2 regions of the Vibrio tasmaniensis genome follow, and region 2 is predicted to be linked to the other one. Evidence: predicted binding sites of a transcription regulator. Region 2 holds the regulator's gene; the other holds the start of a gene.
What was found. The regulator MetJ, encoded in region 2, represses methionine synthesis genes. The targets are predictions, from matches to a motif close to TTAGACNTNTANANGTCTAA.

Region 1: a site for MetJ is predicted at 4,918-4,937, ahead of metK (methionine adenosyltransferase). Genes of this name have one in related genera too.

The regions. Positions count from the first base shown of each region.
Region 1 is NZ_AP025510.1:463,053-478,551, reverse strand. Features, by position in the region: gene OCV44_RS02340 (ABC transporter substrate-binding protein) at 1-222, opposite strand, end outside; gene OCV44_RS02335 (ATP-binding protein) at 219-1,586, opposite strand; gene OCV44_RS02330 (response regulator) at 1,649-2,353, opposite strand; gene tkt (transketolase) at 2,678-4,672, opposite strand; gene metK (methionine adenosyltransferase) at 5,049-6,200, shown strand; gene OCV44_RS02315 (ABC transporter ATP-binding protein) at 6,536-7,294, shown strand; gene OCV44_RS02310 (ABC transporter substrate-binding protein) at 7,291-8,247, shown strand; gene OCV44_RS02305 (FecCD family ABC transporter permease) at 8,234-9,259, shown strand; gene OCV44_RS02300 (phosphoglycerate mutase family protein) at 9,249-9,713, shown strand; cobalamin riboswitch at 9,724-9,854, shown strand; gene OCV44_RS02295 (cobalt-precorrin-5B (C(1))-methyltransferase) at 9,949-11,145, shown strand; gene OCV44_RS02290 (precorrin-8X methylmutase) at 11,160-11,819, shown strand; gene cbiE (precorrin-6y C5,15-methyltransferase (decarboxylating) subunit CbiE) at 11,816-13,114, shown strand; gene cobI (precorrin-2 C(20)-methyltransferase) at 13,181-14,011, shown strand; gene OCV44_RS02275 (cobalamin biosynthesis protein) at 14,011-15,499, shown strand, end outside.
Region 2 is NZ_AP025510.1:247,435-262,933, forward strand. Features, by position in the region: gene OCV44_RS01120 (helix-turn-helix transcriptional regulator) at 1-504, opposite strand, end outside; gene glpX (class II fructose-bisphosphatase) at 667-1,674, opposite strand; gene zapB (cell division protein ZapB) at 1,999-2,241, shown strand; gene rraA (ribonuclease E activity regulator RraA) at 2,335-2,853, opposite strand; gene OCV44_RS01140 (1,4-dihydroxy-2-naphthoate polyprenyltransferase) at 2,927-3,844, opposite strand; gene hslU (HslU--HslV peptidase ATPase subunit) at 4,000-5,340, opposite strand; gene hslV (ATP-dependent protease subunit HslV) at 5,399-5,947, opposite strand; gene OCV44_RS01155 (SPOR domain-containing protein) at 6,180-6,719, opposite strand; gene cytR (DNA-binding transcriptional regulator CytR) at 6,842-7,846, opposite strand; gene priA (primosomal protein N') at 8,087-10,288, opposite strand; gene rpmE (50S ribosomal protein L31) at 10,620-10,838, shown strand; gene OCV44_RS01175 (malic enzyme-like NAD(P)-binding protein) at 11,170-12,459, shown strand; gene metJ (met regulon transcriptional regulator MetJ) at 12,699-13,019, opposite strand; gene OCV44_RS01185 (O-succinylhomoserine (thiol)-lyase) at 13,228-14,409, shown strand; gene OCV44_RS01190 (bifunctional aspartate kinase/homoserine dehydrogenase II) at 14,412-15,499, shown strand, end outside.

The sequences.
Region 1 (15,499 bases), 220 kb from region 2:
AGCAATCGCTCTCGCTTGAAGGATAGATTTAGCAGGCCCACCTCCTCCTCCTGCAATTGGATCACTTTTTAATGTAAAAGGCAGCAGACGAAACCTGTCTTCGATCACCGACAATGCTGAGTCTTCACCTTCTGCCGTCCACCAATGCAACATCTCTATAGAGGGGGTAGATAATGCTGGCTGTGTAACAAAAAGAGCAACCAAGAATACCCACATTTTCATAAGCTGCTTACCAAAATAATGTCGACTTCTAGCCCTCCTTCTGGTGCATTCGATAATTTAATATCCCCTCCATGGCTTCTTGCGATACTGCGGGAAATCGCCAAACCTAAACCGGATCCATCCACGCTGGAATCGCTACCTCTAAAATAAGGCTCAAATACTTTTTCTAGTATGCTTTCGTCAATCCCTGCACCTGAATCGCGCAGTACAATATGAATAGAATCAGAGTTAACAAACATGCTGATATTCACGACATCCCCATATTTAATGCCATTATCTACCAAATTAAAGAGACAACGCTTAATTGCTAATGGTTTACCGTAGAATTTAACATCTGGCATATCGACAAGATTTACACATAAGTTGTTTTTGTTATGGATAGCCGCACATTGCTCAAAAATATCATTCATGTCTATCCACTCAAACTCTTCATGAATATCATTATCTCGCATGCACTGTAACGCTCCGTTTAACATCATCTCGACTTCATTCAACAGCTTTTCAAATTTAAGCCTTGTCGTATTGTCGCTGAGCATTTCTGTACGAAGTTTTAAGCAGGCTAGAGGTGTTTTTATGTCATGTGAAATGGCATTAAAGAACATATTCCGGTCGCGTAAGTTCGCTTTAATACGACGATTCATTTTGTTGAAAGCATGGATCGCAGCTCTGGTTTCTGAACTTCCTTCTTCTTTGATTTCTTCAATCTGCATTTCCGACCCCATAAGCGTTGCGGAACGAGCAAGAGATCGAAAAGGACGAATTTCTTTTTGTAGCACGACGTAAGAGACCCCCATTAGCATAAAAGTGACTATTAAAAGAAAGGTGATCTGGCGACTATCTATAAATTTATCGGTCAAGCTATCGAAAGACAGAGGAATAACGGTCGCTAAATAGAGCCACTCATTATTTTCTAGTTGAACTTGAATAACCGCTATTGGGAGATCGAGCTTACCTAACACTAAGCTGTAATCTTTCCACAATGCAGGCAGCTCATCCAGCTTGATACCTGAGTTGAATAATAGAAGATCGTCTCGCTTGGTCAAAGTGACATGTACTGAGTGTGACGTTTTAAGTTGTTGTTCTAAAAGATCTGATGCTTGCACCTGCATTTGAGGCACTAAAGAGTGATGATTAAGCGAAGGAACAGGAAGCTTATGATTATTCATAGAAATAAAGAATCGTGTTCCTCCAATATTTCGTAATTGATCGAGAACCAAATGACGATAATTGACGGGAAGTCCTGAAAAGTAATTTATAGTGTCCGAAGCTGCAGAGGCTATCGCAAACATAGCGTGGCTCGCCGATTCTCGTTTAGATACGGAGGTCGTGGAAAACCAAGCAGCACCTGCGAGAACTTCAGCCATGACAATAACCAAGAACGTAGACAACGTAATACGTACGACCATTGACTGAAAGAAGTTTTTTTTCAACATTGAAGTCCATGAGAGTCGATCACAAGCATGTAGCCACGATGCCTTACCGTCATAATCGTATTTCGGTCATCGTCCCTCAATTGCCTTCTCAACCGGCTAATTTGTACATCAATCCCTCTCTCTAGTGGCTCTGCATCCCTCCCCCAGAGTGCTTGTGCAATGTCATTACGACTTAATAATTGATTGGGAGAGTCAAGCATAAGGGTAAGCAAGTTATAATCGGCGCTAGAAAGAGAGACTGCCTCACCATCTTCATGTTTCAATTGTCGTTTTAGAGTATCGAACGTCCAATCCATAAATTTTAACTTACGTTCATTTGTGCTGTGACTGAATGTTGAACGCCTGAGTAGAGCTTTGATTCTTGCTAATAGTTCACGAGGGTTAAACGACTTGGTTATGTAATCATCAGCGCCAATTTCTAACCCCGCAATACGATCTGCATCATCAGTTACTGCGGTTAGCATAATGATAGGGACTTGAGATCGTAAGCGTAATTTTTGGCACAAAGTTAAACCATCATCTCCTGGTAGCATGATGTCTAAAATAATGAGATCTGGGGTGACAGTTTCTAGCTGTTTCCACATCGCGTTACCTTCAAGAGCAGTAATCACAGTGAAGCTTGAGCGTTCTAGATATTCGCTTAAAGCATCGAGAATTTCCTGATTATCATCCACAATCAAAACAATCTTATTAGCCATGACCCAACCTATGCCACTAAATGATTATCAACACATTTACTCACTTTATAATTAGTTTCAAGAGGGTTAGTAACAAAATGCGTCAAAAACCCTAAATGTAAGTTGTAAGTTACAAATAGGTTGCCCTTATCATCCGATAATTTAGGCCTTCACCTTTATGTATACTTCCTTACATTTCAATAAAAACAAAAAGTTAGAATACAGAATTAAGTGAAATAGGCACGACACACCAATTTGAGTAATCATTACGTTTCTTCAATTTGAACGCATAAAAAAACCGAGCCTGTGGGCTCGGTTTTCTATTTTTAACTAAAAAGGTAACGATTAAGCTAGAAGCTCTTTTGCAGTGTTTACTACATTTTCAGTAGTAAAACCGAACATTTTGAATAGCTCGCCTGCTGGTGCAGATTCGCCGAACGTTGTCATACCGATGATCTTGCCACCGAAACCAACGTACTTGTACCAGAAATCAGCGATGCCAGCTTCTACAGCAATACGTGCTGTAACGTCAGATGGAAGTACAGACTCACGGTACTCAGCGTCTTGCTTATCGAACGCGTCAGTTGCAGGCATAGAGACTACGCGTACTGCTTTACCTTCAGCTGTTAGTTCAGCAGCAGCGCTAACCGCTAGCTCAACTTCAGAACCCGTTGCAATGATGATTAGCTCTGGCTTGCCTTCACAATCTTTCAGGATGTAACCACCCTTAGCGATGTTAGCCACTTGCTCAGCGTCACGATCTTGTTGTGCAAGGTTTTGACGAGAGAAGATAAGTGCAGAAGGACCATCTTTACGCTCAATTGCCAGTTTCCAAGCAACTGCAGACTCAACTTGGTCACATGGACGCCATGTGCTCATGTTTGGAGTCAGACGTAGAGAAGCGATCTGCTCAACCGGTTGGTGAGTAGGACCATCTTCGCCTAGGCCGATAGAATCGTGAGTGTAAACTTGGATGTTCTGAACTTTCATCAGAGCCGCCATACGCATTGCGTTACGCGCGTATTCCATGAACATCAGGAATGTTGCGCCGTATGGTACGAAACCACCATGCAGAGCGATACCGTTCATGATAGCCGTCATACCGAATTCACGTACACCGTAGTGGATGTAGTTACCAGAAAAATCTGTTGCTTCAAGAGACTTAGAACCAGACCACATAGTTAGGTTAGAAGGCGCAAGGTCAGCAGAGCCGCCCATGAATTCAGGTAGCATAGCACCGAATGCTTCTAGAGCATTTTGAGATGCTTTACGTGACGCGATGTTTGCTGGGTTAGCTTGAAGATCAGCGATGATTGCCGATGCTTTTTCTTCCCACTCAGCTGGAAGCTCGCCGTTTGTACGACGTTTGAATTCTGCTGCTAGCTCTGGGTGAGCTGCTGCGTATGCGTCAAACTTAGCATTCCACGCTGCTTCTTTCGCTGCGCCTGCTTCTTTCGCGTTCCACTCAGCTGCGATATCCGCAGGGATTTCGAAAGGACCGTGTTCCCAACCAAGTGCCGCTTTAGTTGCTGTAATTTCATCAGCGCCTAGTGGAGCACCGTGACAGTCATGCGTACCCGCTTTGTTTGGAGAGCCAAAGCCGATGATAGTTTTAGTACAGATAAGCGTTGGACGAGGATCCGCTTTAGCCGCTTCAATCGCTGCATTGATAGCGTCAGAGTCATGACCATCTACTGCAGGGATTACGTGCCAGCCGTATGCTTCAAAACGCTTAGGTGTATCGTCAGAGAACCAACCTTCAACTTCACCATCGATAGAGATGCCGTTGTCATCCCAGAAAGCGACTAGCTTACCAAGACCTAGCGTACCCGCTAGAGAACATGCTTCGTGAGAGATACCTTCCATCAGACAACCATCACCCATGAACGCATAAGTGAAGTGATCGACGATATCGTGGCCTTCTTTGTTGAACTGTGCAGCCAATGCTTTCTCAGCCATTGCCATACCAACAGCGTTGGTGATGCCTTGGCCCAGAGGACCCGTTGTTGTCTCGATACCAGGTGCGTAACCGTACTCTGGGTGACCTGGAGTCTTAGAGTGCAGTTGACGGAAGTTTTTTAGATCTTCAATTGAAAGCTCGTAACCTGCTAAATGAAGCAGAGAGTAAATCAGCATAGAACCATGGCCGTTAGACAGGATAAAACGGTCACGGTCAGCCCACTCTGGGTTTGCTGGGTTGTGGTTCAAGTGGCCACGCCAAAGAACTTCAGCGATGTCAGCCATACCCATAGGTGCGCCAGGGTGGCCTGAATTTGCTTGTTGAACACCGTCCATGCTAAGTGCGCGGATTGCATTGGCTAGATCTTTACGAGAAGGCATGTCTGCTCCTGGATACATAAGCGATTTAAAAAAGAGATGGATGCTAAAGTTTTCATTTTTATTAGCGCGGGTATTCTCTCAAACGACTATAGCGACTGCAAACGTTTTACTGGCACTTTAACGGTCATTTTCCGCAATTTTCGATCATTTACATCACTTAACATGGCTTTCCACAACCAACACGCAAACGTTTGGTTATGACATATCATAAAAAAGAGCTTGTAATTCGACCGTTGGAATTTAAAATAGCCGTCTAGATGTAGAAACACCTACAAAATATACTGTATTTAATGGCGGCGCTTCCTTGATTGCGACGGCATAAATTATTTGCATTTAACTATTTGCAACTAAAAACTAAACTAAAAGTGGAGCTCTCATGGCTAAGCACCTATTCACTTCTGAATCTGTATCAGAAGGCCATCCAGATAAAATTGCAGACCAAATCTCAGATGCTGTTCTTGATGCCATCATTGAACAAGATCCAAAAGCACGTGTTGCTTGTGAGACTTACGTAAAAACCGGCATGGTTATGGTTGGTGGTGAAGTAACTACGTCAGCATGGGTTGATATCGAAGAAATCACTCGTGAAACAGTACGTGAAATTGGTTACGTTCATTCTGATATGGGCTTTGACGCTGACTCTTGTGCTGTACTAAATACCATTGGTAAGCAGTCTCCAGACATCAACCAAGGTGTTGATAAAGCGGATCCTAAAGATCAAGGTGCGGGCGACCAAGGCATCATGTTTGGTTACGCAACGAACGAAACGCCAATCCTAATGCCAGCTCCAATTACTTACTCTCACCTGCTTGTTAAGAAGCAAGCTGAAGTACGTAAGAGCGGCAAGCTTGACTTCCTTCGCCCAGATGCGAAATCTCAAGTAACGTTCCAATACGACCAAGGTAAGATCGTTGGTATCGACGCTGTTGTTCTTTCAACTCAACACTGTGATTCAGTAACAACACCTGACCTACGTGAAGCGGTAATGGAAGAGATCATCAAGCCAGTACTTCCTGCTGAGTGGATCAACAAAGACACTAACTTCTTCATCAACCCAACAGGCCGTTTCGTAATCGGTGGCCCAATGGGTGACTGTGGTCTAACAGGTCGTAAGATCATCGTTGATACCTACGGCGGCGCAGCTCGTCACGGTGGCGGTGCATTCTCTGGTAAAGATCCATCAAAAGTTGACCGTTCTGCAGCTTACGCAGCGCGTTACGTTGCGAAAAACATCGTTGCTGCTGGCATGGCTGACCGTTGTGAGATTCAACTGTCTTACGCTATTGGTGTTGCAGATCCAACCTCTATCATGGTTGAAACGTTCGGTACTGAGAAAGTAGCTCACGAAATCATTATTGAAGCGGTTCGTCAAAACTTCGACCTACGTCCATACGGTCTTCAAGAGATGCTGAACCTACTTCAGCCTATCTACAAGCAGACTGCTGCATACGGCCACTTCGGTCGCGAAGAGTTCCCTTGGGAAGCTACTGATAAAGCAGCAATCCTAGCGGACTTCGCAGGCCTGTAAGCATTACGCAACACGCCTAGCTGCAACGTAATTTTAAAAGCCTCTGCTCTCAGAGGCTTTTTGCTTTCTATTCTTCTATTCTTCTATTCTTCTATTCTTCTATTCTTCTATTCTTCTATTCTTCTATTCTTCTATTCTTCTATTCTTCTATTCTTCTATTCTTCTATTCTTCTATTCTTTCACTAATCAATCCTAACCCTTTCAAGTAATACAAGCGTTAACTAATAGTTTATTTTAATAATTGTGGGGATTTTACGTGCTGAGATCAATGTTACGCAAACGTTTAAATTTTAATGTAATAGCACTTGTTAAAAACAAACCATTCTCAGTAACTCATGCTTCTTTGCCACAAACTTTCAGTTCAACAACAAAACACTCGACGACTGCACCCACTCGATCTGAAAATTAATCAAGGTGAGCGCTGGGTAGTCATTGGACGCAATGGTTCCGGAAAAACCACGTTATTAAAAGCACTGGTTAATTTGCTTCCCTTCAAAGGCGAAGTCGTCATAAACCAATTGCCGCTACGTAAGTTAACTTGCCAGCAAAGAGCAAAACAAATCAGTTACCTTCCACAACACAGTCAAGTGGATGGTCGTTTAGCACTCAGAGAGTACATTCAACTAACCGCTTCCAATCAAGCCACTTCTAGCTTTTCACTTGACCAAATAAGTAAAGCACTAAAGATCGATACTTTCCTCGAACGAAGAATGGGACAGCTCTCAGGCGGCCAGAAGCAGCGAGCGCATATTGCACGATCTTTATGTCAGAACGCCGAGTTTCTGGTGTTGGATGAGCCTCTAAACCACTTAGACCCATGCGCTCAAGGGGAAGTCTTATCGCTATTGAAAGAACTGGGTAAAACACTGATTTGCTCACTGCATGATATTTCCCTTGCTGCCAAATTCGCGACGCACATTGTGATTTTGGAACACGGTGAACTGGTCGCGAAAGGAAAAGTAGAAGAGCTACTGACCCACAAACAGCTTCAGCCGATTTTTGAAGTAGATTTAATCAGCACAACCAATAAGCGCACACAGAAAACAAGCAAGTTTTTCGACATTGAACTCGACCAAGGACAGGACCTTTCATGAATAAATTATCAGCATCAGCTTTAACTTTTACTTTCTTACTTTCCATGTCCGCACAAGCTCAAATCACGGTAGAAAACTGCGACTCGACACTTACGTTAGATACGTCGCCTAAAACCTTAATCACTCACGATATCAATATGTCTGAGATGGCATTTTCTCTCGGGCTTGAAGAGAATATGATCGGAGTGACCGGTATTAGCGGGTACTACAAAACGACTCCTGAATTTAATCGCCTTCAGGGCAGCATTCCAGAGCTCGCACCGAAATATCCTTCTTTGGAGGTGTTAGTCAATGCAAACCCTGATGTTTTCTTCGCAGGATGGAATTATGGTATGCGTCTGGGCGGCTCAGTCACGCCAGATTCACTGAAAGAGTTTGGCATTAACACTTTAATTCTTAATGAGAGTTGCAGCCACATCCGTAAAGATAAGCAACCAGCTAGCATGGAACAGATGTTCGATGACGTGACGCGCCTTGCGACTTTATTTGGTCATCAAGACAGAGCTCAAACACTGATCTCCACGTGGAAAGAGCAATTAGTACAGATTCAACAGCAAACCAAGAATCAAACTCCGCTTAAAGTCTTTTTGTATGATTCAGGGGAAGATAAACCATTCACTGCTGGGAAATACGCGACAGTGAGCGCCATGATAGAAGCAGCGGGTGGCGCCAATATAATGAAAGATCTGGATATCAGCTGGGGAACCACATCATGGGAGTCAGTTGCGATGCATAACCCTGATGTCATTATTCTTCTCGATTATCAAAATGGGACAGGCGCTAAAGGCATGCAAGCCTTTTTGGAACAGCACCCAGCGATGAAGCTGACCACAGCGGTAAAGACCATCCAATACCTTCCTCTGCGTTATGAGGAAATTACTCCCGGGCCAGCAAACATAGCTGCAATTGAAAAATTGGCACAGCGCATCCAAGAAATCCATGACAAGTCTTAGTACTAACCTGAACCGAACCGCACTGAACACCTGCGTATTCAGTTCTGTTTTTGCCCTCTTAGCGATGTTTTCTCTGAGTTTAGGCAGCGTTCATCTATCTTTTACACAAGTCGCTACGATTTTTTCAGCGGCGATGAGTCAACAGATCGACTCTCCGATAGATCAAGTGGTACTGCATTTACGCTTGCCAAGAACAATCATCGCGATTATTTGCGGTGCTGGGTTAGGTATTGTTGGGGCGTTATTACAAACCGTCACAAAAAACGACCTTGCCGACCCTTTCATTTTTGGATTGTCATCCGGTGCTGCGACTGGAGCTGTGTTTGTGATTACAGTCATCGGCAGCGCTATCGGTATTTGGACACTTCCACTCGCCGCTTTCATCGGTGGAATAATCTCGGCTTCGGCTGTGCTATTTCTAGTCAGAAAAGTAAATGGGCAAGCGTCTTCTCAAATTGTTTTAGCTGGGCTGGCTATCTCATTTTTATTTACAGCCTTAACCAATTTCTTGGTCTTCCACGGTGATCAACGAGCTGCCCATTCGATTCTATTTTGGTCGCTAGGAGGCCTAGGAAATGCGCGCTGGGACAATGTTTTAATTGTGCTTGCAGGACTTCTCGCCTTGATAGCCCTAAGTATATTTAAACATCGTCAATTAGATTGTTTACTTGCGGGAGACGACGTAGCACAAACGATGGGCGTCGACACAAAACGTCTGCAAACCGGTGTTTTTATTGTTTGCGCTTTTGCAACCGCATGTTTTGTTTCTATCATCGGTGTCGTCGGATTTATTGGCTTGATGGTTCCTCATATCGCGAAGAAAATCATCGGCCCATTGCACAAAAAGTTACTCATCACTTCAGGGCTGATTGGGGCTTTGCTTATGTTATTAAGTGATATTTTGGCGAGAACCTTAGTTGCTCCTCAAGAACTGCCTCTTGGTGTTGTCACCACCGCGTTTGGCGCACTATTCATTGTTTCCATTTTGATGGAGAAAAGTAATGAAAGCTGAACGCTTCACCATCATTGCGATTCGTCATGGCGAAACCGAATGGAACCGAATTGGCAAAATGCAGAATCAATTGGATAGCCCTCTGACAATGGAAGGCAAACGACAGATGCATAACGTCGGCCGTTATCTTGCGACTCAAAAGTCATTGACCCTCAATGCTATTTACACCAGTCAATTAGGCCGTGCTATTTCGAGCGCGAAAACGATCGCACGCTACCTGAAAGTGCCCGTCATTTCTCAAATGGAGCTCAGTGAGTTCGATTCAGAACAGCAACGAAGAACAATGGCGATTCAGTGGATCCAACGAATTTCTCGTCACCACAACAATCAGAACCCTATCTTGCTGCTCGGACATGGCGACTGGATAAAAACATTAGCCAGTTTAGGGACACCAAAGCAAATCATAGAAACACCTAATAACGGAGAAATCCTCAGAATAGATATCGAAATATAACGTCAACATCAGGGAATCAGGTGTAACTCCTGGACTGTACCCGCAGCTGTAAGCGATGAGCCCTTTACAAACCACTGAGTCACACGACTTGGGAAGGAGTAAAGCGCAATGAGAACCTCAACATCGTAAGTCAGAATACCTGGGCATACATGAATATCGAGCGGGAAAACTCAACACCTATCCATACCTTGTCTAACAAGGGAACGCTCTGTATTCGTCAATACCTCAAACGTAGATGAAGAATACTGTGGTCACAAAAGTTAAACGATCCAAAAATAAGTCCGATCTCCGCAGTGGGTTTACCACAGGTGCGTGCGCAGCTGCAGCAAGCAGAGCGGCAGTTCAAACACTGTTAACCGGACAGCAGCCTGACTATATCTCCATCACTTTACCGAATGGTGAGCCCGCTACGTTTAAGGTCGCGTTTATCCAAACATCCAACGATGCGGTGACCGCCAGCATTGTTAAAGATGCAGGAGACGATCCCGACTGCACCCATGAAGCCCATATTCAGAGCATTGCCCGCTGGCATTCAGACCCCGGTTTTCACATCGATGGGGGTGTTGGCGTAGCGCGTGTGACGCTACCCGGATTAGAGCTTCCTGTTGGTCAAGCGGCGATTAATCCCGTTCCACATAAAAACATTCTCGACATGATCACCTTAGAGTGGAATCAATCAACCGATGGGCAGAGAAAATCAGCCGGTATCTCAGTGGAAATTTGTGTCCCTGACGGTGAAGAACGCGCCAAAGAAACCATAGGCCCACGCTTAGGTTTAATCGGCGGTATTTCAATTTTAGGGACGCGCGGGACCGTAAAGCCCTACTCCACTTCTGCATTTTCAGCATCTGTCCGCCAATCGGTACAAATCGCGAAACAAAATGGCCAAGACCACTTAGTTCTCACGACAGGCTCTCGAACTGAAAAGTCAGCGATGGCCATGCTACCCACTTATGACTCGATGTGCTTTATCCAAGCAGGTGATTTTGTTGGGGTGGGACTTCGCGCTGCGAGACGTTACCAAGTGAGCAAAATTACCGTGGTCGCCATGATAGGCAAGCTCGGAAAAATGGTCGCGGGACACATGATGACTCACGTATCCGGTAAATCGATCGACTTTTCATTGCTTGCCGATCTCGCCACTCAATCGGGCGCGCCGAGTGAATTTTCCGAAGCTGTTAGCCAAGCCAACACAGGCCGCCACGTACTCGATACATGGAAAGAAGCCCAATCGGACCAAGAGACACCTAATTACGACTTTCTTACCTTGCTCTGCAAACAAGCTGCAGAGCACGCTGCTGTGTATGTCAAACATCACGTCAGCATTGAATTCAAATTGATCGACTTTAATGGCGATCTGTTAGCAGAACATCTCTGCTCAAAAGGAAGTGATGTGGGTATTCAAACCACAGACTTTGATGACGAAGCATGAACAAGGAAAACACTATGACTAATGATATGCGTCAAATGACCAAACAAGGCCGTCAAATTGAAAGTGATTCTTTCTCTATCATTGATGACGAAATCGAAACGATTCATGGTGGTCACAACTTCAATCAAGGCGAATGGAATGTGGTTCGTCGTGCCATTCATACTACGGGTGACTTTGAATACGCAAAACTGTACCAATTCAGTGAGGACGCGATCGAGTCGGCAATCACTGCATTAAAATCGGGTGCCAATATCATTACTGATGTCAGCATGATAGTGACAGGCTTAAACCAAACTCGCCTTAACGCTTACGGCAATAAAGCCCAGTGTTTCATTAGTCACCCAGACGTCATTACTACCGCGAAAGAGACTGGTGAAACGCGTGCCATTCACTCCATGCGCTACGCTCGTGATAACGGCTTACTCGACGGCTCTATCATAGGCGTGGGCAATGCGCCTACAGCACTCCTTGAGCTACTGCGTATGATTGAAGCAGGAGAAGCTAAACCTGCACTGATCATTGGCATCCCCGTTGGTTTCGTAAAAGCGGATGAATCTAAGCAAGCATTAACCGAACAAAACACAGTGCCTTACATTGCCAGCTTAGGACGTAAAGGCGGTAGCCCGCTTGTGGTGTCAACCATTCACGCCCTACTTGCCGAGTCAGTAAAATGAGCAATGTAAGTACTCACTCTTCTTTAGGGTCATGCTCTCAATCAGCCATTACGGTTGTTGGTGTACCTGAAGATGGCTGCTTAAGTTTAACCAGCCGCGCAGTTAATGCGGTTGAGTCTGCACGTGTCATAGCCGGAAATGACCGTCTACTCGATTGGTTTCCTCAATTTAAAGGTCAGCGTTTATCAATGAAAGAAGGCTATCAATCTTGGTTTTCTAAGCTCATTGATGAATGTGAAGAAGGCGGCGTCGTGGTATTGGCTTCTGGCGATCCATTGTTCTTTGGCATTGGTGAATCGTTATTAAAAAAATTGCCTAATGATGAAGTGCGCTTTATTCCCTCCCCTTGTTCAATGCAACTCGCTTGTAGTCGAGTGGGTATTGCATGGCAAGAAACCAAAGCCATTTCACTTCACGGTCGAAAGCAGCATTACGATGGCATTAAAGGTCTTGCAAGCCAAATGCAATGGGGCACTAGCTACTGCTTACTGACAGATATTCAAAATAACCCAGCTCAAATTGCGAAACACTTAGTCGACTTTAATCAACAAGGTTGGACGGCTTGGGTGTGTGAGAACTTAGGTGGCATGCAAGAAAAAATCAGCCAGTGGACACTCGAAGATCTCGCACTAAAAAATGCCGACGATTTCTCAGCCCTGAACGTGATGGTATTGCACCGAGCGCAACCACACGCATGGGGTGAGTTAGGTCAATACGCAAACGACGATGACTTCATGAAACGCATGCCAAAACGTGGACTTATCACCAAACAACCCGTTCGTCACTTAGCGTTAGCGAGCATGAGAATTCAACCTAAATCTGTGGTGTGGGATATAGGTACAGGCTCTGGTTCGATTGCGATTGAAGCTGCGAAACAGTGTAGCCAAGGGCAAGTATTTACCATTGAATCAAATGAAGAGTGTTACGAGTCTATCGAAGCGAATTTTAGAGCGCACGGTACCGACAACGTACAACTGATTCGAGATAAAGCCCCAATGCAGCTCGACACATTGCCTCAGCCAGACAGTATTTTTATTGGTGGAAGTCGCGGCAATATGCACACCATTTTAGATTTCTGTTGGTCAGCACTGAAACCCGGTGGCGTAGTGATAGGTTCAGCCGTCACAGTCGATTCAGTGTGTGAACTTCATCAATGGAGTAAAGACAGCAAAGCGCCAACACAAGTCCAACTAATCTCGATATCAACGGGCGTACCACTCGCTCACTACACCCGTTATCAATCAGAAAATCCGATTCATTTATTTATTTTTACCAAGCCGTTTATTCAGAAATAGGCGCTTAATTTTTTAATTAAGCGCCACTCAACATATTAAATAAAAACATAATTAGAGAAAGCACAGATGAAATTAGGAACTATGTACGCAGTAGGTGTCGGCACTGGAGACCCAGAATTATTGACACTGAAAGCTCACCGACTACTCAGCACCGTTGACGTTGTTGCGTTTCCAGAAAAAGACGCAGGCAGTAATCACTCTTTTGCTCAACAAATTGCAGTGGGTTCTATTAGCCCTGAGACAATGAAAGGCGAATACCTTTTTTTGCACTTCCCTATGACGCGCGACCCAAACATTAATGTACCAGCATGGCGTAAAGCCGCCGTCACAATTGTTGAACTATTAAAGCAAGGTAAAGACGTGGCATTTGCAACCGAAGGTGATCCATCGGTTTACAGCACATGGGCATACATCCAAGAAGAACTTACAGAGCTACTTCCTGAACTTGATCCGGTGATCATTCCAGGTATCACTTCAGTTACCGCTATTCCATCACAGACAAAAATTCCACTTGCTGACGGTCAGGAGCGTTTTTGTGTTGTACCTGCGACATGGGGTATCGAGTGTTTAGAAAAGCTAGTCGAAGATTTTGACACCATCATGTTAATCAAGGCAGGTCGCGTTATCCCTAAGCTGATCACTCAACTTGAGTCGATGAATATGTTGGATTGTGCAACCTACGTGTCGCATGCCACCACAGAGAAACAAGAGCTTTACTCTGATCTGCGCGATGTACCAAACGAAAACCGTTACTTCTCTATGGTTCAACTTTCCGTCCGTGCTCGTCGTGGCGTACTCCGTGGTACCAATGAATCAAAGAAGTGTGCCGTTCTTGATGGTGATAAAGCTGATAGTGATAAAGCTGACATCGATAAAACTAGTAGCGGTAAAGCGTAATGAAAATCGCTATTTATGCCATCACGCTACACGGAGCAAGACAGGCTAAACGCTTAGCCAAAACCTTTCCGTTTGCCGATGTCTTTATCGCGCCTGTTGGACAAGAAGAATACCCAGGATCCGATGAACTCACATTGCCATTGTCTGGTTTTCTACCGCCTAGATTTAAGCAATATGATCATCATATCTGCTTCTTTGCCGCGGGCATTGTGAGCCGAATGATCGGCCCCTTACTAGAAGATAAACGCACCGATCCGGGCGTGATCTGCATTGATGATCACGGTCAGTTCGTGATCCCAATGTTATCTGGTCATCGCGGTGGTGCAAATGGGATCGCGTTACAAGTATCACAAGCACTCAATGCAACGCCTGTGATCACCACAGCTTCAGACGCAGCCGGCAGCTTGTCGGTTGATATGCTGGGATCGCCATTTGGTTGGACGCTTGATCCACAATGCGAACCGGCGATCACCGCCACCAGCGCGGCGGTTGTAAACGAAAAACGCATTCTAGTGGTTCAGCATGCCGGTGAACAAAACTGGTGGCAGAACAAACGTTCCATGCCAAGACACATCATTACCCACCCGGCGTTAAGCAATACTGATCTTACACAGATCAGTACCGACGATTGGGATGGTGTAGTACTTATTTCAGATGAAGCACAACCAAAAGGTTACGCCGACTTTGAAAGCAAAACCGTACTCTGGCGACCAAAATCCCTCGTGCTTGGAATCGGCTGCGACCGCAATACCCCATTGCATGTATTGAAAGCAGGTATCGATGTTTTTGTTGCTGAATATAACCTAGCCAAAGCCAGTGTTTCTGCTTTAGCCAGCATCGCTTTAAAAGCAGATGAAAAAGGTATTTTAGAACTTTCAGCAGAAAGCCAAATCCCTTTCCACACTTATTCAGCCGAGCAACTCGACGGCGTAGAAGGGATCGAAAACCCATCCGAATACGTGAAAAAAGTCACCGGTGTCTCATCCGTTTCTGAAGCTGCTGCGTTAAAGCATGGCAAGCGTGATCAACTATTGGTACCTAAGTGGAAATTCAAACAAGACGGTTTCAACATGACTTTGTCTTGTACTCGTATCGAATACGATGAACCACTCGCCAAGAAGAAATGGAAAAACTGGTTAGATGAAAGCGTCAAAATCAACCTGCACGGTAATGAAGTGGTAGATGGTTTTCAGTGCAAACCTAAACATGTCGATTTAAACCGCCCAATGCTTTACCACCGTCATCACGTATTGCTATGTGAAGGTGGCCGCTGCGCCAAAGAAGGCAGCAAAAACCTAGCGCACGATTTAAGACAAGTGCTTAAAGCGCTCGATTTTGCAGAGGGTGAACAACGCATCAAGATAAGCCGCACACACTGTGCGGGCACCTGTCGTAACCGAGCCGCCATGGTGATTTACGAACGTTTACTTGAGCATGAAACACCTGTGAACAACGGGCTTTGGGTTCGAGGTATCGAAGAATTTACCG
Region 2 (15,499 bases):
GCATAGGCTAGGGCAACGAGTTGCTGCTTTGCAGATGGGGCAGTGGTTCTCAATTAAGATGTAGTGCTCATCATGTTCTTGAAGTTCGGCCATGTAGCCTTCATCTTCACGAAGTTGGGTGAGTTTTTCAAGCTTACTCATGAGTGAATCACAACCAGACAGTGCAGATTGATACTGCTTAAGGGTGTGTTGTTCACGCTCGGCAGCAACCTTAGCCAACCCTTCTTTACCAAACAGATTTTCTACAGCATCAATTACTTGAATAGTGAGTTCACCGTGTCGGTCTGAAAATTGGCTGTGGCCTTGTTGAGTTAAGGACCAATGGCGAGTCGGACGACCCACTTTTACTTTCACATCATGAAACGCAAGAGTACCGTCATCTTCCAGACTTTGCAGATGTTGCCTTGCACCCATTGTCGTCATGCCAAATTCTTCTGACAGTTGTTTCGCGGTTACCGCGCCTTGACGCTTAATGGTCTGTAAGATTTTGTCGCTTGTTTTCATACTATCTCTGCCTCATGAACTTTACCATTATGAGGCAAGGTATTTATAAAGCAAACCATTTACTATGAGGCCGGTGAAATGCACAGATTATTGATGGCCAATAAAACAAAAGGCTGATACTTGGTATCAGCCTTCGTGCGTTTTGTTGAACCTAGTTTTGGTTTACAGGATGTGACCGATTACTTCTGGGTCTTTACGCTCTAGGTAGTGGATAGATTTGATGCGGCGAATCGTACGACAGCGACCACGGATAAGCAGTGTTTCTGTGGTTGCGATATTGCCTGTGCGAGTGATGCCTTCTAGAAGGTCACCCTTAGTAATACCCGTTGCTGAAAACACAACATTATCGCTGCGTGCCATGTCTTCCATCTTCAGTACGATGCCCGCCGTTACGCCCATTTCTGCACAACGTTCTAGTTCAAGCTCACCGTGCTTGCGGTTCTCTTCTGTATCGCCTTTTACTTCATGACGAGGAAGAAGACGAGCGTGCATGTCACCGTCGAGTGCGCGAATGACAGCAGCAGAAACGACACCTTCAGGCGCGCCGCCGATGCAGTACATTACGTCTACTTCGCTATCTGGCATACATGTTAAGATAGAAGCTGCAACATCACCGTCTGGCACAGCAAATACACGAACGCCCATGGCTTGCATGTCAGCGATGATTTGATCGTGACGAGGCTTAGCCAATGTGGTTACTACTAGAGTATCGAGTGTTTTACCTAGTGCTTTAGCGATGTTTTCTAGGTTTTCTGTTAGTGGCAGTTCTAGGTCAATCACGCCTTTAGCGCCAGGGCCTACAACCAACTTTTCCATGTACATATCAGGCGCTTTAAGGAAGCTGCCTTTTTCGCCTGCAGCCAATACCGCCAATGCATTTGATTGACCCATTGCTGTCATGCGTGTCCCTTCAATTGGGTCTACGGCTATGTCGACAGCGTCGCCGCCCACACCTACGTTTTCGCCGATGTATAGCATAGGTGCATCATCGATTTCACCTTCGCCGATAACGATCTCACCGCTAATTTCGGTTTTGTTTAGTAGGCTACGCATTACTTCTACAGCAGCGCCATCTGCAGCGTTTTTATCGCCACGACCAAGCCACTTGTAACCAGCTAGTGCTGCACCTTCTGTGACACGAGAGAATGACATTGCTAAATCGCGTTTCATGCGGACTCCAAAATTATCAAAGGGGGAATAGAAATTTCGCGGCGAATTTTATCATATCCCAAAGGAAACGTTTGCCTTTTTGTTTTTTGGAGATTGCTCTCGATCAATTCGCAGTGGAAAACAGTTATTATTCATCAAAATAATCGGTTTGCCGTCGTGGTGGTAATCGTTCACGTCAATATTCGGTAAAAAGCGCTGTTTTTTTCATCGAATGGCGCAAAATATCGAATATATTGAGTGTTTATCCTTGCTCTGCTGAGTAGAATGGGGAAATAAGTGGAGTGAACCTTCACCATCAAACGGATAACTTAAAGGTAGGCCAGAATGTCTTTTGAAGTACTAGAGCAGCTAGAAGCAAAAATTCAAACAGCAGTAGATACAATTGCACTTCTTCAAATGGAAGTGGAAGAGCTTAAAGAAGAGAAACAAGCACTAGCAACAGAAGCTGGTGAGCTTAAAGCAAGCCGTCACGAGCTAGAGCAAAAAACTCAGCAAATGCAGGAAGAGCATTCAGCATGGCAAGATCGCATCCGTAACCTTCTTGGTAAAATGGATGACGTAGAGTAATCTACTCTTCAGATTTAAAAAACGCCCGCTACTGAGTAGCGGGCGTTTTCGTTTGTGTTCTTTGGCTTGTTTTATTATTTGAAGCTGAGTGAGCTACTCGGCCTCTTCTTCTTCAACATCCAGATCGAGTTCTACATCCAAAGGCTCTGCCGAAAGAATAATGCCAGTGTTGTCTGCGTAGAGATAATCTTCCGGTAAGAAGGTCACGCTGCCAAAGTTCACAGGTACATCTAATTCGCCGACACCTTCTTGGATCGCACCAACAGGGATAGAAGCCAAAGCCTGAATACCAAGGTTCATGTCTTCTAGCTCATCGACTTCACGAACGCAGCCGTAAACCACAATACCTTCCCACTCATTGTCTTCAGCAAGTAGAGCAATCTCAGCATCGATCAGCGCTTTACGCAGTGAGCCGCCACCATCGATTAACAACACACGTCCCAAACCATCTTGCTCTAATACGGAGCGAATTAAAGCGTTGTCTTCAAAACACTTTAATGTCGTGATCTGTCCTGCGAAGGATGCACGTCCACCGAAGTTGCTGAACATTGGCTCCACGACATCGACTTGATCCAAATATATGTCGCACAGTGCTGAAGTGTTGTATTCCATTAGTATACCTTTTGAACAATGAGCTTACTTTGAGTATATCGGTGCTTGATCCCTTTGCAATGATTAGTCTCATTTAACTCAATAGAGTTTGAGCTACGACAACCCCTGCAAACAATAGGTTAGTGACCAGTGAACATTTTACTATCACGGGCATCATGGGTGCAATCTGCGCTGGCTTTTCGGTTTCCCAAACGGCCTTACCGTGCTTATAAACAATAATAATACTCAGTAAAAACGGCAGGCTGATCCAGGCCGGTTTTTCTTGAATCAGAAGGTAAATAGCGAAAGAGGCAAGGGCGAGCCCAAGCAGTGCAAAATGATAGTGCTTGGCTTTGCGCTGCCCTAGGCGAACCGCCATGGTGCGCTTACCACATTCGCTGTCGTTTTCGATATCACGCATGTTGTTGATATTGAGCACCGCAACCGCCATCAACCCGCAGCCTAGTGCAGGCAGAAACAGGCTTGGCTCTACATGACCAGTGTGTAGGAAGTATGTGCCTGAAACGCCTAACAAACCGAAGAAGATAAATACCGATAAGTCGCCAAGGCCAATATAACCATAAGGTTTATTTCCCACGGTGTAAGCGATGGCAGCCATTATGGCTAATACGCCTAACGCGATGAAAGATAAGATGCTTTCAATCGAGGTTAAGGCGTGAAAAATAAGAATCAGCCCTGCGATCATGGTAAACACGATATTGAGGATGATGGCTTGCTTCATGGTTTGCGCGGTCACCGCGCCAGATTGCATTGCACGTGTTGGCCCTAGACGGTTTTCGTTGTCTGTGCCTTTTACCGCGTCGCCATAGTCATTGGCTAAGTTCGACAGAATCTGTAATAGAGTGGCGGTTAAAAAAGCCAATAGTGCGATTGATAAAGAAAAGTGACCACCGGCGAACGCTAAACTACTTCCTGTAAGAATAGAGACAAGTGCGAGAGGCAGAGTTTTTGGGCGTGCGGCATCAAGCCAAATCAGTAGAGATTGTTTCATCGTAGGTCTAATTCTTTGTAAGTCTTCGTTTCATACTGTGATTTGAGTATACGCCCATTTTTCGGGTAATAAAAAGCCCACTCGAAAGTGGGCCTTGAATTCGCTTATTAGCTGCTATTTCTTTGAGATAGAGCAATAAGTTGGAGTTTGGTGTGCTACAGGATGAAGCGGCTTAGGTCTTCGTCTTCTACGAGTTCGCCAAGCTTAGATATTACGTAAGCTTCATCAATCACCAATTTGCTGCCTGCTCGGTCTGTTGCGTCGAATGAAATCTCATCCATTAGGCGCTCCATGACTGTGTGCAGACGACGCGCACCGATGTTTTCTGTAGTTTCGTTGACACGCCATGCTGCATCAGCAATTTGGTTGATGCCATCTTCAGTGAACTCAATGCCGACATCTTCTGTTTTCATCAGGGCAATGTACTGCTCAGTCAGTGATGCCTTTGGCTCAGTAAGAATACGTTTGAAGTCGTGTGCTGATAGCGCTTCAAGTTCGACACGGATTGGCAGACGACCTTGCAGTTCAGGGATCAGATCTGATGGCTTAGCCACTTGGAATGCACCTGAAGTGATAAACAAGATGTGGTCAGTTTTAACCATACCGTGCTTAGTTGATACTGTGCTGCCTTCGATAAGGGGAAGCAGGTCACGTTGAACACCTTCACGGGATACGTCTGGGCCAGAGCTGTCGCCACGCTTACAGATTTTGTCGATCTCATCGATGAATACGATACCGTTGTTTTCAGCGTTGAAGATCGCGCTCTCTTTTAGCTCTTCTTGGTTCACAAGCTTTGCGGCTTCTTCTTCTGTCAGTGCTTTGAATGCGTCTTTGATTTTCATCTTACGCTTTTTCTTGGTGTCGCCAGCGAGGTTTTGGAACATGCCTTGTAGCTGGTTAGTCATCTCTTCCATGCCTGGAGGTGACATTATTTCAACACCCATTTGTGGCGCCGCTACATCAACTTCGATCTCTTTGTCGTCTAGCTTACCTTCACGCAGTTTCTTGCGGAAAATCTGGCGAGTGTTTGAAGCGGTTGTGTCTTCAGTTGATTGCTCGTTCTGACCCCAAGCATCACGCGCTGGTGGTAGAAGGGCATCAAGAATACGTTCTTCAGCTTGTTCTTCAGCGCGGTATTGTACTTTTTCCATCGCTTGTTGATGTGTCATCTTGATCGCAACGTCCGTTAGGTCACGGATGATGGTTTCAACTTCTTTACCTACGTAGCCCACTTCAGTGAACTTAGTCGCTTCTACCTTGATGAAAGGCGCGTTTGCTAGTTTCGCAAGACGGCGAGCAATTTCAGTTTTACCTACACCCGTTGGGCCGATCATCAGGATGTTTTTTGGTGATACTTCAACACGCAGACTTTCTTCAAGCTGCATACGACGCCAGCGGTTACGAAGAGCGATAGCCACTGAGCGCTTAGCGTTGTCTTGGCCGATAATGTGGCGATTGAGTTCGTGAACAATTTCGCGAGGAGTCATCTCAGACATGGTTTTTCCTTAATTCTTTAATCACTGTTGAATACAACGTTATTGATGGAAGCGGTCGTTACTCTGGTTTTGGTAGCTCAACGGTGCTTTCTAGTTCTTCAATAGTGTGGTGATGGTTGGTGAATACACAGATATCGCCCGCAATGTTCAGCGACTTTTCTGCGATTTCACGCGCATCTAAATCTGTATTTTCTAATAGTGCAGTGGCTGCTGCTTGAGCGAAGTTACCGCCCGAACCGATAGCAATCAGGTCGTTCTCTGGTTGAACTACGTCACCGTTACCTGTGATGATCAATGAAGCAGTTTCATCCGCTACTGCTAGCAGTGCTTCTAATTTACGTAGAGCACGGTCGCTACGCCAATCCTTCGCCAGCTCAACGGCAGCTTTGGTTAGGTGGCCTTGGTGCATTTGCAGCTTGCTTTCAAATTTTTCGAATAGCGTGAAAGCATCTGCGGTACCGCCAGCAAAACCAGCCAGTACTTTGTTGTTGTATAGGCGACGTACTTTACGGGCATTGCCCTTCATTACGGTGTTGCCTAGAGATACTTGTCCATCACCCGCGATGACGACTTTATTATTACGACGTACAGATACAATGGTAGTCACGAGTAGGGCCTCTTAATATTTCTTATCTTTGGGTATAAAAAGTATATGAGGATGGTGCTCGGATAATTCAAGGAAGGTCGAGTGATGTCGCGCAACTTATCGGCGGAAGTTGTAAGGAAATTTGGCAAAAGGGTGTGAATAAAAGAAAACCTCCACAATGGGAGGCTTTCGGTGTTTGGCTTTTCTGCTTCTGCTTCTGCTTCTGCTTCTGCTTCTGCAGCTAAATCTATAACTACTCGGTGTCTTTCCAAATAGCACAAGGTTCGATTTTCGCTCGTTGCAGCTTATGGCGATCTCGCTCTGCATCACGCTTCAATTTGTATGGTCCTAGAACCACACGATACCAGCTACTTCCATCCTTTTTACGGATTGAGCTTGAGATACCTTGGAAGGCAATATCCAACTTACGTGCTTCAGCTTGGCTTGAGGTTTTGTACGCGCCACATTGCATGATGTAAGGGATCTTCGAGATCTGTTGCTCTTTGGCTTTTACTTCAATCTCGCGGCTTGGCAAGGTTTCAACGTAGTCCCACTTCTCCTCTGGAGGCGGCGGAATGACTTTTGTTGGTTTCGGCTTAGGCTTTGGTTTAGTTACCACTGGAGTCGGTGCTGGCGGCTCAGGGTCATTACTCAATAGGTAAAGTCCGTAACCAAAACCACCGGCGAGGAGGATCGCCAAAAGACCACTACGCCATGGTTTACGGCGAGGGGCTTGTTTTTTGGTCGGTTTTTTCGTGCCACGACCGCGCTTTACATAATCTCTATTAGCCACAAGACAATTCAATAGTTGCTGATTCTGCCCTAATGGTAATCCAGATTGAGTGAGGATAATAGTGCAGAAATGGAAGCGACACATCAAAATGTGCCGCAGAGTTATAAGGGTATTTATGAGAACTACATTCGAGGTGGCGCAGTACTGCCTCGAACGACTAATTTAGCTTCAAGCAGGCGTGACCCCGCTTGTACATCGTTGCCTTTAAGTACGTCGAGCATCATCAGCATCGCTTGGCGTCCAATCTCATAACGAGGCTGAGAAATAGTCGTTAGCGGTGGATCGCAGTATTGAGCGAATTGGATATCATCGAAGCCAACAATGGATAGGTCTTGAGGAACGCGTAAGCCCAATTTTTTCGCTTCTTGAATCGCGCCAATGGCCATCGCATCGTTGTGACAGAAGATAGCGGTCGGTTGTTCAGGAAGAGCGAGTAATTGACGAACTGCTTGAGCTCCTGCTTCAAAGGTAAAGTCACCGACAGTGCTATAGGCTGGATTCATGGAGACTCCTGCACGACGTAGCGCTTGCTGGTAGCCTTGTTGGCGGAACTTACAAAGCGTTGCTGATACTGGCCCAGAGATTTGTGCGATACGCTTGTGACCTAACTGAGCTAGGTAGTTCACTGCTTCAAATGCTGAGGTCAGGTTATCGATGTGTACGGTAGGGAGTTCAAGCTCAGGGGCGAACTCACATGCCATCACCATCGGCGGTAAGTTTTTTTGTTCAGGCTTACTGACATCAAACGGATGGTCGGTACCAAGCAGTAGCATGCCATCAGCTTGTTTAGTGAATACTAAATTAACAAATGAAGACTCACGCTTCTTCTGTTGGCCGCTATCACCCAGTAGAACGAGGTAGTCATTTTCTACTGCGGCATCTTCGATACCACGAATGATCTCTGCGAAATAAGGGTCACAGATATCAGGAACAATAGTGATGATGGTTTTTGATTCGTTGCGACGTAAATTTCTAGCTAATGTATTGGGTGAGTATCCAGCTTCAAGTACTGCTGTCTCAACTCGCTTACGAGTAGAAACCGAGACTTTTTCAGGGTTCATCAATGCACGTGATACCGTGGCTGTTGAAACGCCTGCTAGCTGGGCAACATCCTTCATTGTCGCCATAAATTAAACCCTCTTTTTAATTCCTTTGTTGCCTAAGTATCTAAGGCATGAATAATAAATGTAATCGAATAGATATTGTGAAAGTGTTGCTAACACTTTTTTTATTGCAATATTTTATTCGTTTCACCCGTGTAAAGTTACGGCTAGATTAACAAAAATCACATGACTAGTGTGAAGTTGCTCACGAGAAGTATGAAATATTTGTGAACAAACTTATCATTAGTTTTAACCCAAGTGGGTTTAGCTCAGATCTTGCGGCTCAATATCGAGTGACCAACGGACTTTTTTCGCAGCAGGTAACATATTAATTGCTGGCTTGGCACTTATTAATAGCTTTTGCATCAACGAGCGAGTCTGTGTTTGTAAAATAAGCTGCCAACGAGATTTACCTGCTCGTTTGGCTAGTGGTGCAGGGGTTGGCCCTAGCACCATGCAATATTGGTCAAATAACGGATGCGATTCCAATGTGTGGCGTACTTGACGCAAAAACTCTTCCACTAAGCGAGTGTCATTGGCTTCCGCTCTAAACAGAGTCATGAAGGTATAAGGCGGCAACATCGCTTGTTTACGCTCTGCTAATGCAGTCTGAGCAAAGTGGTTGTAGTTTTTGTGCAGTAATGCCTGTAATAAGCCGTGTTCTGGATGGTGAGTTTGTAAGATAACTTCCCCCGGCTTACTGGCTCGTCCTGCTCGACCGGCGACTTGAGTAAACAATTGAGCCAATCGCTCAGAGGCGCGGAAGTCACTGCTATATAAAGAGGCATCAACGTCCAGCAATGCCACAAGTGTGACATCAGGGAAGTGGTGCCCTTTAGCAAGCATCTGTGTGCCGATAAGAATTTGGTATTCACCTTTACGAATCGATTCTAACGCGCTTTCTAAACTGCCTTTGCGGCGAGTGCTGTCTCGGTCAATACGGATGGTTTTGTATTCAGGGAATAGTTGACCCAGTTGAGCCTCTAACTGTTCGGTACCAACCCCCACTGTTACTAAATTCGCTGAACCACAACCTTGGCAATGATGCACGATATGCTGCTGCGAGCCACAGTGGTGGCAGCGCATCTCATTGCTGTATTGATGATAGGTGTAGTAGGCATCACAACGCTTACATTCTGCTGTCCAACCACAATCGTGACACATCAGTGCGGGAGAAAACCCACGACGATTGAGGAACATCATCACTTGGTTGCCTGCTTTGAGGTGTCTTTGCATTTCAGCAATCAACGACGCAGACAAGCCACTTTCTAGATATTCACCCTTAACGTCCAACACTTTATTGGTGGTCGGCAGCGCGACACCTGCGCGTGAGGTCAGGGTGAGGTAACTGTATTTACCGATCTGAGCGTTGTGCAGCGTTTCAAAGGCCGGAGTCGCCGAGCCTAACACAACCGGAATCTGCGCTTTATGAGCACGCATGATGGCAACATCACGAGCGTGGTAGCGTAGGCTATCTTGCTGCTTATAAGAGGCGTCGTGCTCTTCATCGACAATGACAATGCCCAGATCCGCGAACGGTGTGAACAGAGCTGAACGAGTACCGATCACAATGCCCGCTATTTTATCACGCGCCGATAACCAAGCATTTAGTCGCTCAGAATCATTTAAACCGGAATGGATAACCTCAACTGGAACATTAAAGCGTCGCTTAAAGCGGTTAATCGTTTGAGGGGTTAGACCGATCTCGGGCACTAACACTAACGCCTGTTTACCTTGGTCGAGAATCGGCTTGATCATATTCAGGTAGACTTCGGTCTTACCTGAGCCAGTTACACCCTCTAGCAAGAAGCAACCAAAGTCGGTTTGACTATTTACTGTCGCTATTGCTATAGCCTGCTCTTCATTGAGTTTTGGCTTATCTTGATCGTTTTCGAGCTCAACTGACCACGGCTGGCGCTTCGGCTTTTTCTCTACTGATTCAATCCAGCCTTTCTCTTCCAACGTCTTAAGTACCGCGCTGCTCACTTCTTCATCAATGAATTCTTGATGGGGAACTGGGCCGTGCTCAAGCATGTGCATTACTTTGGCTTGTTTGACGGCACGGCCAAAGCCCTGCATCAGTTGATCTCTACCTGATGGGGTCAATTGCCATTCAACAAGCGTCGCGAAGTCGGCAGCTTTGCCTTTTCGTAAGGCGCTTGGTAGTGCGTTGGCCAAGGTTTCACCTAGTGGATACTGATAGAACTGGCTGCACCATACCAAGAGTGAGTAGACCGATTCCGGCCAAACGGGTTGGTTGTCTAGTAAGGCTTTAATGGGCTTGAGTTTGTCTAACTCGAATTCAGATTCGTTAACCAGAGCCGTAACAATACCTGTTAAGGTTTGTCGTCCAAAAGGCACAGAAACTCGTCCACCAATTATAGGAAATAGGTGGCTAGGAATCTTGTAATCGAACTGTTTGTCTAGTGGAACCGGCAGTGCCACGCGGGCAATCATTGGGCGCATAAATGGACGACTTTATCTGAGTTGACGAGAGCGGACAGTCTAAAGGATAAGGCGGTTAAATTCGAGAAGCAGTTTGGACCAGCTCAGAGAGTAGAACCAATGAAGACCACTTAAGCCTTAAATCTTAAAGTGACAAAGGAAATAAAGAGGCTATTGGTGAAAAATGTATCAAATCAGTTGATCCTGCTTTATAGATTCATTACTATACTGCGCCTTAAAGGTATGGCTTTATCGCGGTTTAGTGATACAGCGGTGTCTTTATTTATTTTTTAACTACGTGTGGTGTCCGGCTTAGAATCGGATGGCGACACGGCCTAATTGAGGTTTTCCCATGAAAGTTGGTATCCACCCAGAATACAAAGCAGTTTCTGCAACTTGTTCTTGCGGTAACACGTTTGAGTTCAACTCAACGCTAGCAAAAGAATCAATCCACCTAGACGTATGTGACAAATGTCACCCGTTCTACACTGGTAAGCAACGTATCGTAGATACAGGCGGCCGTGTTGATCGCTTCAACAAGCGTTTCGGTGCTCTTTCTAGCAAGAAGTAATTCTCGCTATTTAGACATAAAAAGGACACTTCGGTGTCCTTTTTTGTTGCCTGTAAATTGAGAAAGTACTGAATCGTATTTCATTATTAGGTCAGTTAAAGTAATAGGTTACTGACGTAAATCTTACTTAATCACTTATCCCAACACTCTTTCCTCGAAATTCGCTCTAAAGTTGAGCAGGCGATAGTAATTTCAACTGCCCACTGGTCTTATTAGTAGTGAAATCTCGTTTTTTAATGATACAGATGCTTCAACCACCTAGGAACTTTGAAGTACATCCATTAACATGAACAAGATCCCCCAAATAATAATATCCTAGGAACCTACACCTATGTCTGAAGACAGCCGCCAAGATCAATCCTCTCAAGCGTTATCGCCTCAAGAACAATTCCGTCAGCAAGCTCTTGATTATCATGAGTTCCCAATTCCAGGCAAAATTGCCGTAGAACTGACGAAGCCTGCAAACTCTGCAGAAGACCTAGCACTGGCATACAGCCCAGGTGTAGCTGAGCCTGTTCGCGAGATCGCACAGAACGTCGATAACGTTTACAAGTACACAGGTAAAGGCAACATGGTTGCAGTTATCTCTAACGGTACTGCAATTCTTGGCTTAGGCAATCTTGGTCCTATTGCTTCTAAACCGGTTATGGAAGGTAAAGCGCTACTGTTTAAGCGTTTTGCTGGTTTAGATTCTATCGATATTGAAGTAAAACACCGCACAATCGATGAGTTCGTTGATACGGTTGCGAATATCGCAGATACATTTGGCGGTATTAACTTAGAAGACATCAAAGCACCAGACTGTTTTGAAATCGAGCGTCGCCTGATTGAGCGTTGTGATGTACCTGTATTCCACGATGACCAACACGGTACTGCGATTGTTACGGCAGCAGGTATGCTGAATGCGATTGAGCTTCAAGGTAAGAAACTGGAAGAGTGTAAGATCGTTTGTTTAGGTGCTGGCGCAGCAGCGGTTGCTTGTATGGAGCTACTGATTAAGTGTGGCGCTCAGCGTGAGAAGATCTACATGCTTGACCGTAAAGGTGTGATCCACACTCGTCGTGATGACTTGAATGAATACAAAGAGCTGTTCGCAAATAACACCGACAAGCGCACGCTTGAAGATGTTATCGAAGGCGCTGATCTGTTCTTGGGTGTATCGGGTCCTAATCTGCTACCAGCTAAGGCTCTTACGCTGATGGCTGATAAGCCGGTTGTGTTTGCATGTTCAAACCCAGATCCAGAGATCAAGCCTGAGCTTGCACACGAAGTTCGTTCTGACCTAATCATGGGTACAGGCCGTAGTGATTACCCTAACCAAGTAAACAACGTACTTTGTTTCCCATTCATTTTCCGTGGTGCACTAGACGTGCGTGCGAGCGAAATCAATGACGAAATGAAGCTAGCGGCGGTTAAAGCGATTCGTGAACTAGCGAAAGAAGAAGTTCCAGCTGAAGTATTGGCAGCTGCGGGCGAGACTGCACTGGAGTTCGGTAAGGGTTACATCATTCCTAAGCCAATGGACCCGCGTCTGCTTCCTCGCGTTGCAAAAGCAGTTGCTGAAGCGGCTGTTGAGTCTGGCGTTGCTCGAATTGAGATGCCTGCTAACTATATGGCTTAATGCCTTAATGCCTTAATGCCTTAATGCCTTAATGCCTTAATGCCTTAGTAGCTTAGTAGCTTAATAGCTTAGTAGCTGTTGCTCTATTGAGCGAAAAAGAATAATAAAAAACCGACTCATAGGAGTCGGTTTTTTTATGTCTATCATTCACAGCGCAGCTACAGATAACGTAGTGGGTGATGTGACAAATAGGGTTCAGCTATAGCGAATCAATAATGAAGGCGGTGACTGAGTTGTTTTTATTCTTCGTCAAACGCTTCGAACTCGATGCCCATCTCTGTCATCAGTTTTTTGACTTCAGTCGGGATGTCGTCTGGACGATCTTTACGAAGGTCTTCATCCGTTGGCAGTGGTTGGCCAGTGTACGCATGTAGAAAGGCTTCGCACAGTAGCTCACTGTTTGTTGCATGGCGTAGGTTGTTGATCTGGCGGCGAGTGCGCTCGTCAGTAAGAACCTTTAACACTTTTAGAGGGATAGAAACTGTAATTTTCTTTACTTGTTCGCTTTTCTTTCCATGCTCAGCATATGGGCTTATGTATTCACCATTCCAGTCGGCCATTGCGTACCTTCATCACTTTAGTTGTTAGAATAAATTAATAGTGCTGATTTTAGCGGGATTTACTGCCATAAGCAAAGACATATAGACGTCCGGAAGTGTTGACGTCTCACGTTTATGAAAGTAAAGTGAGTAACATATATCTAACACAGCCACAAAATGCCGACAAGCAGCTGTGATTCTCAGACGCAAAACTTGTAAGGAAGCACCTATGAGCAGCCGGAAGCCAGCAACCATCGCAGTACGTACTGGTATCGAGTCAGACACGCAACACCATGCCGTTGTCCCACCTATTTATCTTTCGACTAACTATGGGTTTCCCGCTTTTGGTGAAGTGCCAAAGTACGATTATACCCGCTCTGGTAACCCAAACCGCGGTCTATTAGAAACGGCACTATTTGAGCTTGAGTCTGGTAAAGGCGCGGTTGTTACTAACTGTGGTACGTCGGCACTTAACTTATGGGTATCCGCTTTCTTAGGTGGCGATGATCTTATTATTGCACCGCACGACTGCTATGGCGGTACTTACCGTCTGTTTAACACACGCTCACTCAAAGGTGACTTCAAAGTTCTGTTTGTTGATCAATCGGATCAAGCCGCACTGGATGCTGCGATCGCGCTTAAGCCAAAGTTAATCTTAATCGAAACGCCATCGAATCCATTGGTTCGTGTGGTTGATATTGCAGAAACTTGCCGTAAAGCGAAAGAAGTAGGTGCTCTGGTTGCTGTCGACAACACGTTTTTGACGCCTGTGTTCCAAAAGCCTTTAGAGCTGGGTGCGGATTTTGTTATCCACTCAACCACCAAGTACATCAACGGACACTCAGATGTCATTGGTGGTGTTGTAGTTACTAAGACAGAAGAGCACGCTGAAGAGCTAGCATGGTGGGGTAACTGTATTGGTGCAACCGGCACACCATTTGATAGCTACATGACGCTACGTGGTATTCGTACGCTAGGTGCACGTATGCGCGTTCACGAAGAGAGCTCACGTGAAATTCTGACGGCTCTGCAACAACAAGATCTGGTGGGTACGATTTACCACCCAAGCCTTCCTGAACATCCGGGTCACGAGATCGCGAAGAAACAGCAGTTGGGCTTTGGTTCCATGCTGAGCTTTGAATTTTCGGGATCTTTTGAAGCACTTAAATATTTTGTGGATAAATTAGAGCTATTTTCTTTGGCTGAATCATTGGGCGGTGTTGAAAGCCTGATTTGTCACCCAGCGTCGATGACTCACCGTGCTATGGGCGAAGCAGCATTAGCAGAAGCGGGTGTTTCTCAACAATTACTGCGCCTTTCTGTTGGCCTTGAAGATGCAGAAGACTTGATTGATGATCTCAAGCAAGCGTTTGAAAAAACACAAGGCTTTATCGCAGAAGGGGAGGTTTAATAATGACAACCTTTCGCCAGCTACATAAATTTGGTGGCAGCAGTTTAGCGAACCCTGAGTGTTACCAACGCGTGGTCAATATTCTTAGAGAATACTCGTCAGCTACTGACTTGGTCGTGGTATCGGCTGCGGGTAAAACAACTAACCGCTTGATTGAGTTTGTTGAAGCGCTCGACAAAGATGGTCGTATTGCGCATGAATGTCTACAAACCCTTCGTCAGTTCCAGCTTGAGCTGATTGAAGCGCTGCTTGAAGATGAGTCTGCGGCTCAGCTAACGGCCACTATTCAACAAGAATTTACTGCTTTAGGTGAGCTAACTGCTCCTCTAAGCGAATCGCAAAAAGCACAGGTGTTAGGACACGGTGAGGTTTGGTCTTCACGTTTGTTAGCTGCTCTGTTGTGCCAACATGACTTACAAGCAGTTGCTCAAGATGCGCGTGCCTTTTTACGTGCAGAAGCGGGTGCTCAACCCGAAGTGGATCGCGCGCGTTCTTATCCTCTGATTAAAGAAGTTTTGGCTCAGCATACGCATTGCCGAGTGGTGATTACGGGCTTTATGGCTCAGAACTGCGAAGGTGAAACAGTACTGCTTGGTCGTAACGGTTCAGATTACTCAGCAACCGTGATTGGCGCTTTGGCTGAAGTTGAACGTGTGACGATTTGGAGTGACGTGGCAGGCGTTTACAGCGCTGACCCTCGTTTGGTTTCGGATGCGTGTTTGTTGCCTCTGCTTCGCCTTGATGAAGCGAGTGAACTCGCTCGTCTGGCGGCTCCAGTGCTCCATAGCCGAACGCTACAGCCTGTGGCTCAAAGTGCTATGGATCTCAGCTTGCGCTGCAGCTACCAGCCGGAGGCGGGCTCTACACAGATAGAGCGTGTACTGGCATCGGGTCGTGGCGCAAAAATCATTACCTCTCTGGATGAAGTTCTGATCGTTCAGCTGACCTTTGGTCATGGCCATGATTTTGACCGCTTAGAAAGTGAAGTTCTTGAAGGTCTTAAACGAGCTCAACTTGAGCCGCTTGCTTATGAGCTTGAACCCGATCAGCACTGTTTGCGCCTTGCTTATACAGAAGAGATCGCTGGTGG